DNA from 2 places in the Flexivirga sp. G2 genome. Region 2 is predicted to be linked to the other one. Evidence: predicted binding sites of a transcription regulator. Region 2 holds the regulator's gene; the other holds the start of a gene.
What was found. Region 2 encodes Rex, which represses fermentation and respiration genes when NADH is low (regulators of the CRP and FNR family bind a similar motif). Its sites were predicted from a motif close to CTTGTGAANNNNTTCACAAG; they were not measured.
Positions count from the first base shown of each region.

Region 1: ACZ50J_RS03175 (geranylgeranyl reductase family protein) is a predicted target of Rex. The motif match lies at 1,850-1,869, and genes of this name have one in related genera.

Region 1 covers NZ_AP039675.1:634,606-638,009, forward strand. The annotation lists gene ACZ50J_RS03165 (isochorismate synthase) at 1-968, opposite strand, end outside; gene ACZ50J_RS03170 (demethylmenaquinone methyltransferase) at 1,039-1,740, shown strand; gene ACZ50J_RS03175 (geranylgeranyl reductase family protein) at 1,887-3,200, shown strand; gene ACZ50J_RS03180 (NADH-quinone oxidoreductase subunit A) at 3,243-3,404, shown strand, end outside.
Region 2 covers NZ_AP039675.1:3,967,151-3,970,554, reverse strand. The annotation lists gene ACZ50J_RS19175 (lysophospholipid acyltransferase family protein) at 1-831, shown strand, start outside; gene ACZ50J_RS19170 (glutaredoxin family protein) at 835-1,098, shown strand; gene ACZ50J_RS19165 (hypothetical protein) at 1,195-1,320, opposite strand; gene ACZ50J_RS19160 (redox-sensing transcriptional repressor Rex) at 1,773-2,441, shown strand; gene ACZ50J_RS19155 (glutamyl-tRNA reductase) at 2,438-3,404, shown strand, end outside.

The DNA of each region.
Region 1 (3,404 bases), 1.2 Mb from region 2:
GCGGCGAGGCTGAGCGACGACACGTCCTCGTGCAGCACGCCTGCGACGTCGGTCGCCAGGTGCATCACGTTGGGCAGGTGCAGCACGAACGGTGACTCCGGCACGTTCATCGACGAACAGTGCGGGGAGAGTGCGTCGGCGACCGACCGCACGGCGTACTCGTGCTCCTCGAGGTCCTTGCTGGACCGGGCGAGGGAGGCGGCCAGCGCCAGGTCGTGCTCGTCGTCGCCGGTGCGGCGGATCGTGCCCGCCAGCACCCGGGAGGTGACCAGGCCCTTCTGCCGGCGCAGCAGCATCTCCGGTGTCGCACCGATCAGGCCGTCGACGCTGTAGGTCCACGTGTTGGGGTAGGCGTCGGACAGGTTGCGGAGCAGATACCGCGGATCGATGTCGGTCTCGGACTGCACGACGACGTCGCGCGCCATGACCACCTTGTCGAGTGCTCCGGACTGGATGCGATCGACCGCTGCACCGACGGCGGTCATCCACTCGGAGCCACTCAGCGCTCCGTCGTCGATCGCGGAAATCGTTGGTGCGTCCGGGCATTCGCTGGGCTCGAGCTGCGGCGCGCCCGACAGGTCGGCGGCCGTGCTGACCGTGGTGACCCACGCGACGTCATGTTGGCGGCCGACGACGATCGACGGCACATGCAGCACGCCGCCGGCTTCGGAGGCGGCGGCGAAGGCGAAGGAACCGACAGCGATCAGGCCGGCGCCGGGCAGGTCGACCTGCGTGCGGACGACGGCGTCGTCGACGACGCTGCGCCACCACTGCTCCGCGTCGGCGAAGCGGGACGTCCCGTGCGTCTGTATGGCGGTGGCCGTGCCCCACCCGACGAAACCGTCCCCCTCACGCAGCCAGCACACGGGCGCTTCCGCGTCGGCAGGGATCAACGAGACGAGATCGCCCGGGTCCGGGATGCGCACTGAACGCACCACCAGAGCCGGGTGGGATTGCGGCAACGGCATGGTCACGAACGGTCACCTTACGCCGCACGTGGGTGCAGGTCGGCTCTCGCCATACGAGACAATGCTCGTTATGAATCGCGCCAGCCTCGACAAGCAGCCCCGCGACGTCGCGAAGATGTTCGACCAAGTCGCGGCGCGCTACGACGTCACCAACGATGTGATGTCCATGGGCCAGGACCGGCGGTGGCGGAAGGCGGTCGTCGAATCCGTCGCGGCCCGGCCGGGTGATCTGATCCTCGACATCGCGGCCGGCACCGGCACCAGCAGTCAGCCGTTCGAACGCCTCGGCGCTCGTGTCGTACCGGCCGACTTCTCGCTCGGCATGCTCGCCAAGGGCAAGCAGATGCGGCCCGACATGGCCTTCACCGCCGCGGACGCGATGCAGCTGCCGTTCGCCGACGGCGTCTTCGACGCGGTGACGATGTCGTTCGGCTTCCGCAACGTGCAGTCGACCCACGAGGCGCTGCGCGAGTTCCGGCGGGTCACCAAGCCCGGCGGCAAGATCCTGATCTGCGAGTTCTCGACCCCGACCAACACGGCGTTCCGCAAGGTCTACAGCGAGTACCTCATGTCCGCGCTGCCGCGGGTCGCGCGCCGGGTCGGCTCGAACGCCGAGTCGTACGTCTATCTGGCCGAATCCATCCAGGCCTGGCCCGACCAGGCGGGCATCGCATCGCAGATGCAGGACGCCGGTTGGAGCAAGGTCGAATGGCGCAACCTGTCCGGCGGGATCGTGGCCCTGCACCGTGCGATCAAGCCGGCGGCTTTGTAGATCTCGATACGCGATTCCCCCGCTGCGCTCCTCCATCGCTACTCGATCGGCTTGATCTTAGGTCCGCCTAAGTAGGTACGGCGCAGGCGCTGGGAATACAGTGCATGGGTTAGTGAAGACGTTCACAAGCTAGAAAGATTCACTGCGTGAGCCTCCCCGGCGTTAGCCCTGCCCTGGACGAGAGTGCCGACGTCATCGTCGTCGGTGCCGGCCCTGGTGGATCAGCCACAGCCGCTTACCTCGCAATGGCCGGCCTTGACGTGCTGTTGCTCGAGAAGACCCACTTCCCCCGGGAGAAGGTCTGCGGCGACGGTCTGACCCCACGAGCCGTGCGTGAGCTGATCACACTCGGCATACCCACCCCCGAAGACGACGGCTGGATCAAGAACAAGGGTCTGCGGATCATCGGCGGCGGCATGCGGCTGCAGCTCGACTGGCCCGACGTCGCGAGCTTCCCGCCGTACGGCCTGGTGCGCACGCGCCAGGACTTCGACGACATCCTGGCCAAGCACGCCGTGAAACACGGCGCCCGGCTGCGCGAGGGCGTCAACGTCAACGGCGCGATCAAGGACGAGCGCACCGGGGCGATCGTCGGTGTCGAGGCCAAGGAGATGGGCGACAACGATCGTCCGACCGGCCGCACGCTGACCTTCAGTGCGCCGCTGGTGATCGCGGCCGACGGCAACTCCTCCCGTCTCTCGCTGGCCATGGGCCGCGACAAGCGCGACGACCGCCCGATGGGTGTCGCGGTGCGCGCCTACTACACGAGTCCCCGGCACGACGACGACTACCTCGAGTCGTGGCTCGAGCTGTGGTCGAAGGACAAGAACGGCAAGCGCGTTCTGCTCCCCGGTTACGGCTGGATCTTCGGTGTCGGCGACGGCACCAGCAACGTCGGCCTCGGAATCCTCAACACCTCCAGTGCTTTCGGCAAGACCGACTACAAGGACGTCATGCGTCGGTGGGTCGACACGATGCCGGAGGAGTGGACCTACAACGAGGAGACCATCACCGGTCCGATCCGCGGTGCCGCCCTGCCGATGGGCTTCAACCGGCAGCCGCACTACGCCGACGGACTGATGCTGGTCGGCGATGCCGGCGGCATGGTCAACCCGTTCAACGGTGAGGGCATCGCCTATGCGATGGAGTCCGGCCGCCTGGCCGCCGAGGTCGTCGCGCAGGCGTTCGGCCGCGCGGACGACGCCGGCCGCGAGCGGGTGCTGCAGTCCTACCCGACGGTGATGAAGGACGCGCTCGGTGGCTACTTCACGGTGGGCCGACACTTCGCGCAGCTCATCGGGCACCCTGAGATCATGCGTTTCGCGGTGCGTTACGGCTTGCCACGCAAGACGATGATGCGATTCTTGTTGAAGGTGATGGCCAACCTCGGTGAAGAGCACGGTGGCAAACTCGACGACCGCGTGATGTCGATGTTGTCCCGCATGGTGCCGGCGGCATGAACATGAGCTCGAACAGCGACGTTCGGAAGGACTCGTAAGCAGATGAACTATTCGTACGCACCGCTGTTGTTCTTCGCGGGTATCGGTGCGGCCTTCGCGATCTTCTCGGTGCTCGGCGCCAGTTCGCTGGCCGGTCCGAAGCGCTACAACCGCGCCAAGGTCGACGCCTACGAGTGCGGTATCCAGCCGAGTCCGCACGCCGAG
Region 2 (3,404 bases):
GAGCGCCGGATCGCCGAGGCGCTCGCGTTCCTGCGGCGCCGGCTGACCGGCGATTACGAGATCGACGACTTCGGCTTCGACCGGGAGTTCACCGATCAGGTCTGGTTGCCACTGTTGCGGCCGCTCTACAAGCGGTGGTTCCGCGTCGAGGTCCGCGGCATCGAGAACATCCCGGACGAAGGCGCTGCCCTCGTGGTCGCCAATCACTCCGGCACACTGCCGATCGACGGCCTGATGACCCAGGTCGCCATACACGACGAGCACCCGAAGCACCGGCACGTGCGCATGCTGGGGGCCGACCTGGTCTTCGAGTCGCCGCTGATCGGTGAGCTCAGCCGCAAGTCCGGCACCACCCTTGCGTCCAACCCGGACATCGAGCGGCTGTTCGCCGCGGGTGAGCTGGCCGCCGTCTACCCCGAGGGGTTCAAGGGCGTCGGCAAGCCGTTCTCCGAGCGCTACAAGCTGCAGCGTTTCGGCCGCGGCGGTTTCGTGTCCGCCGCCCTGCGGGCCGAGGTGCCGATCATCCCGTGCGCGATCGTCGGGGCCGAGGAGATTTTCCCGATGATCGGCAACGTCAAGAGCCTCGCGCGCGTGCTCGGCTTCCCCTACTTCCCGGTGACGCCGTTCTTCCCGCTCTTCGGGCTGGCCGGGATGATCCCGCTGCCCAGCAAGTGGATCATCGAATTCGGAGCCCCGGTCAACACCGACACCTACGGCGCCGCGGCCGCGGACGACCCGATGCTGGTCTTCGACCTCACCGACCAAGTGCGCGAGACCATCCAGCAGTCGCTGTATTCGCTGCTGCTGCAACGCCGTTCGGTCTTCTTCTAAGCGATGTCGGGCCCGCGGATCACCCTCATCGGCAAGCCCGACTGCCACCTGTGCGAGGACGCCCGCGCGATCATCGAGCGGGTCTGTGCCGAGACGGGGGAGAGCTTCGCCGAGCGGAACATCCTCGACGAGCCGGAGCTGATGGCGGCATACGCCGAGCAGATCCCGGTCACCCTGGTCGACGGCAAGCAGCACGACTACTGGCGGGTCGACGAGGCCCGGCTGCGCAAGGCACTGGCGCGGCGGCGGGTCTTCGGCCGGCGCTGACCCGCCCGCCACTCACCCCGCCACTCACCGAGAGGTCACCAGATGCTGTGAGGGCCGCCCTCTCACGACATCTACTGACCTCTCGGCGAGCTGAGGTCAGGCATCGCGGCATACATCGACGATCAGGTTGCCCGGGCCGCGCAGGTATGCCGCTTGTGTTCCCCAATCCGTGGTGAGCGGACCCTCTAACAGTTCGGCGCCGGCGTCCTGGGCACGCTTCACCGCCGCGGGAACATGTTCGACGTGATATGCGAGGTCTCGCTTTGAGGGCCAGCAGAACGTGCGCTGGAGCGCACCTGTTGCAGGTCCTTATCCGGGCAACGCTCAACTCCGACCCTGGACCTGCAGATGGTGCAGATAACGTCGCGCACCATTTGCAGGCCACGGCGGGCTCGCCCTCGATGCCGGCCACCACTCGACCGCTCAGTCCGCGAGACGGGCGTGTCAACCACCGAAACCGTTGCCGTCTCACGTATTGACGCTGTGCCAACAACGCCACATCGCTACCACGAGCACCGCCGACGGGTGACGCCACCCCCGTCTAGCACTTTTGGTCGGAATTAGCGACTTTGTGCCTGCGTTCACAAAGACCTACAGTCAGGGGGTCATTGATCCTCTGTGGCCGGCGTTTGGTATACGCCTGTCCCGCAGCGCATGGAGGAGTCGGAGCGCACGTGAGCACCGCATCGGCCGCCCGCCGGGAGATCCCGGAAGCCACCGTGGCCAGGCTACCTCTGTATCTGCGTGCGCTCGTGTCCCTCAATTCCCGCGGGGTCGAGGTCGTCTCCTCCGAAGCCCTGGCCGAAGCAGCAGGCGTCCGGTCCACCGGTCTGCGCAAGGACCTCTCCCATCTCGGTTCGTATGGCGTGCGGGGCGTCGGCTATGACGTCAGTCGTCTCTCCGACGAGATCTCCCGCGAGCTCGGCCTGCAGCACGACTGGTCCGTCGCGATCATCGGCATGGGAAACCTGGGTCACGCGCTCGCGGCATACGGCGGTTTCGCGACGCGCGGTTTCAGTGTCCGCTGGCTGGTCGACGAGGACCCGGCCGTGATCGGCACCGAGATCGCCGGACTGCAGGTCATCGACTTCGCCGAACTCGCGGACCAGGCGCCGGAGAGCATCATCGCGGTGCTCGCCACGCCGCCGCACGCGGCGCAGCAGGCGGCCGATCGGGTGGTCGAGCTCGGTGTGCGTTCCATCCTCAACTTCGCGCCCTGCGTGATCACCGTCCCGGACGGTGTCGAGGTCCGCAAGGTCGACCTCGCGACCGAGCTGCAGATCCTCGCCTTCCACGAGCAACGCGGTCGGGACGACGAGCTGAGTGAGGAGGCCGTGCAGTGAGCCTCATCGTCATCGGTATGTCGCACCGCACGACCGGCGTCGAGCTGCTGGAGCAGGTCGTGCTGACCGACGAGCAGCGCAACCGCCTGGTGGCCTCGCTCGAGCTGAACGAGCATGTCAACGCGACCGTCGTGGTCTCGACCTGCAACCGCGTCGAGATCTACGCCGACGTCGAGACCTTCCACGGTGCCGTCACCGGCATCACCGAATCCCTTGCCGCCACAACCGGTTTGGCAGTCGGGCAGCTGCGCGACCATCTCTATGTGCACTTCGAGGACCGCGCCGTCGCGCACGCCTTCCAGGTGGCCGGGGGGCTCGATTCGGTCGCGGTGGGTGAGGCGCAGATCCTCGGTCAGTTGCGTGAGGCGATGCGCACCGCGCAGGACGGCGGCCACCTCGATCCGTCGTTGTCGGCGCTCATGCAGCACGCGCTGCGGGTCGGCAAGCGCGTCCACACCGAGACCGAGATCGACACGGTCAGCCGATCCCTCGTCGAGCGGGCGCTGGTCGTCGCGCAGTCGACGCTGGGCGAGGTGAGCGAGCAGCGTGCCCTGGTCGTCGGCGCCGGCGCGATGAGCGGACTGGCTGCACACACCCTGGCCCGCGCCGGCATCGGCAGCCTGACGATCATCAACCGCACGCCGGCCAAGGCGGCCCGCCTGGCCCAGGCGACCGGGGGAGTCGCACGCGACTGGTCGGACCTGCCGGACGCGATCACCGACGCCGATCTGGTGATCTCCTGCACCGGGGCCGTCGGTCATGTGCTCGACGCGGACAACGTCGCCGCCACCGAAACCCCCACGCTGCTGGTCGATCTCGCGTTGCCTCGCGACGTCGACCCGGAGCTCGCAGACCGGCCCGGTATCGCCCTGGTCACCCTGGAGGACCTGAGCGCCGCCGTTGCCGAGGACGCCGAGAAGACCCAGGTGACCGCCGCGCACGATCTGGTGAGTGCCGAGGTCG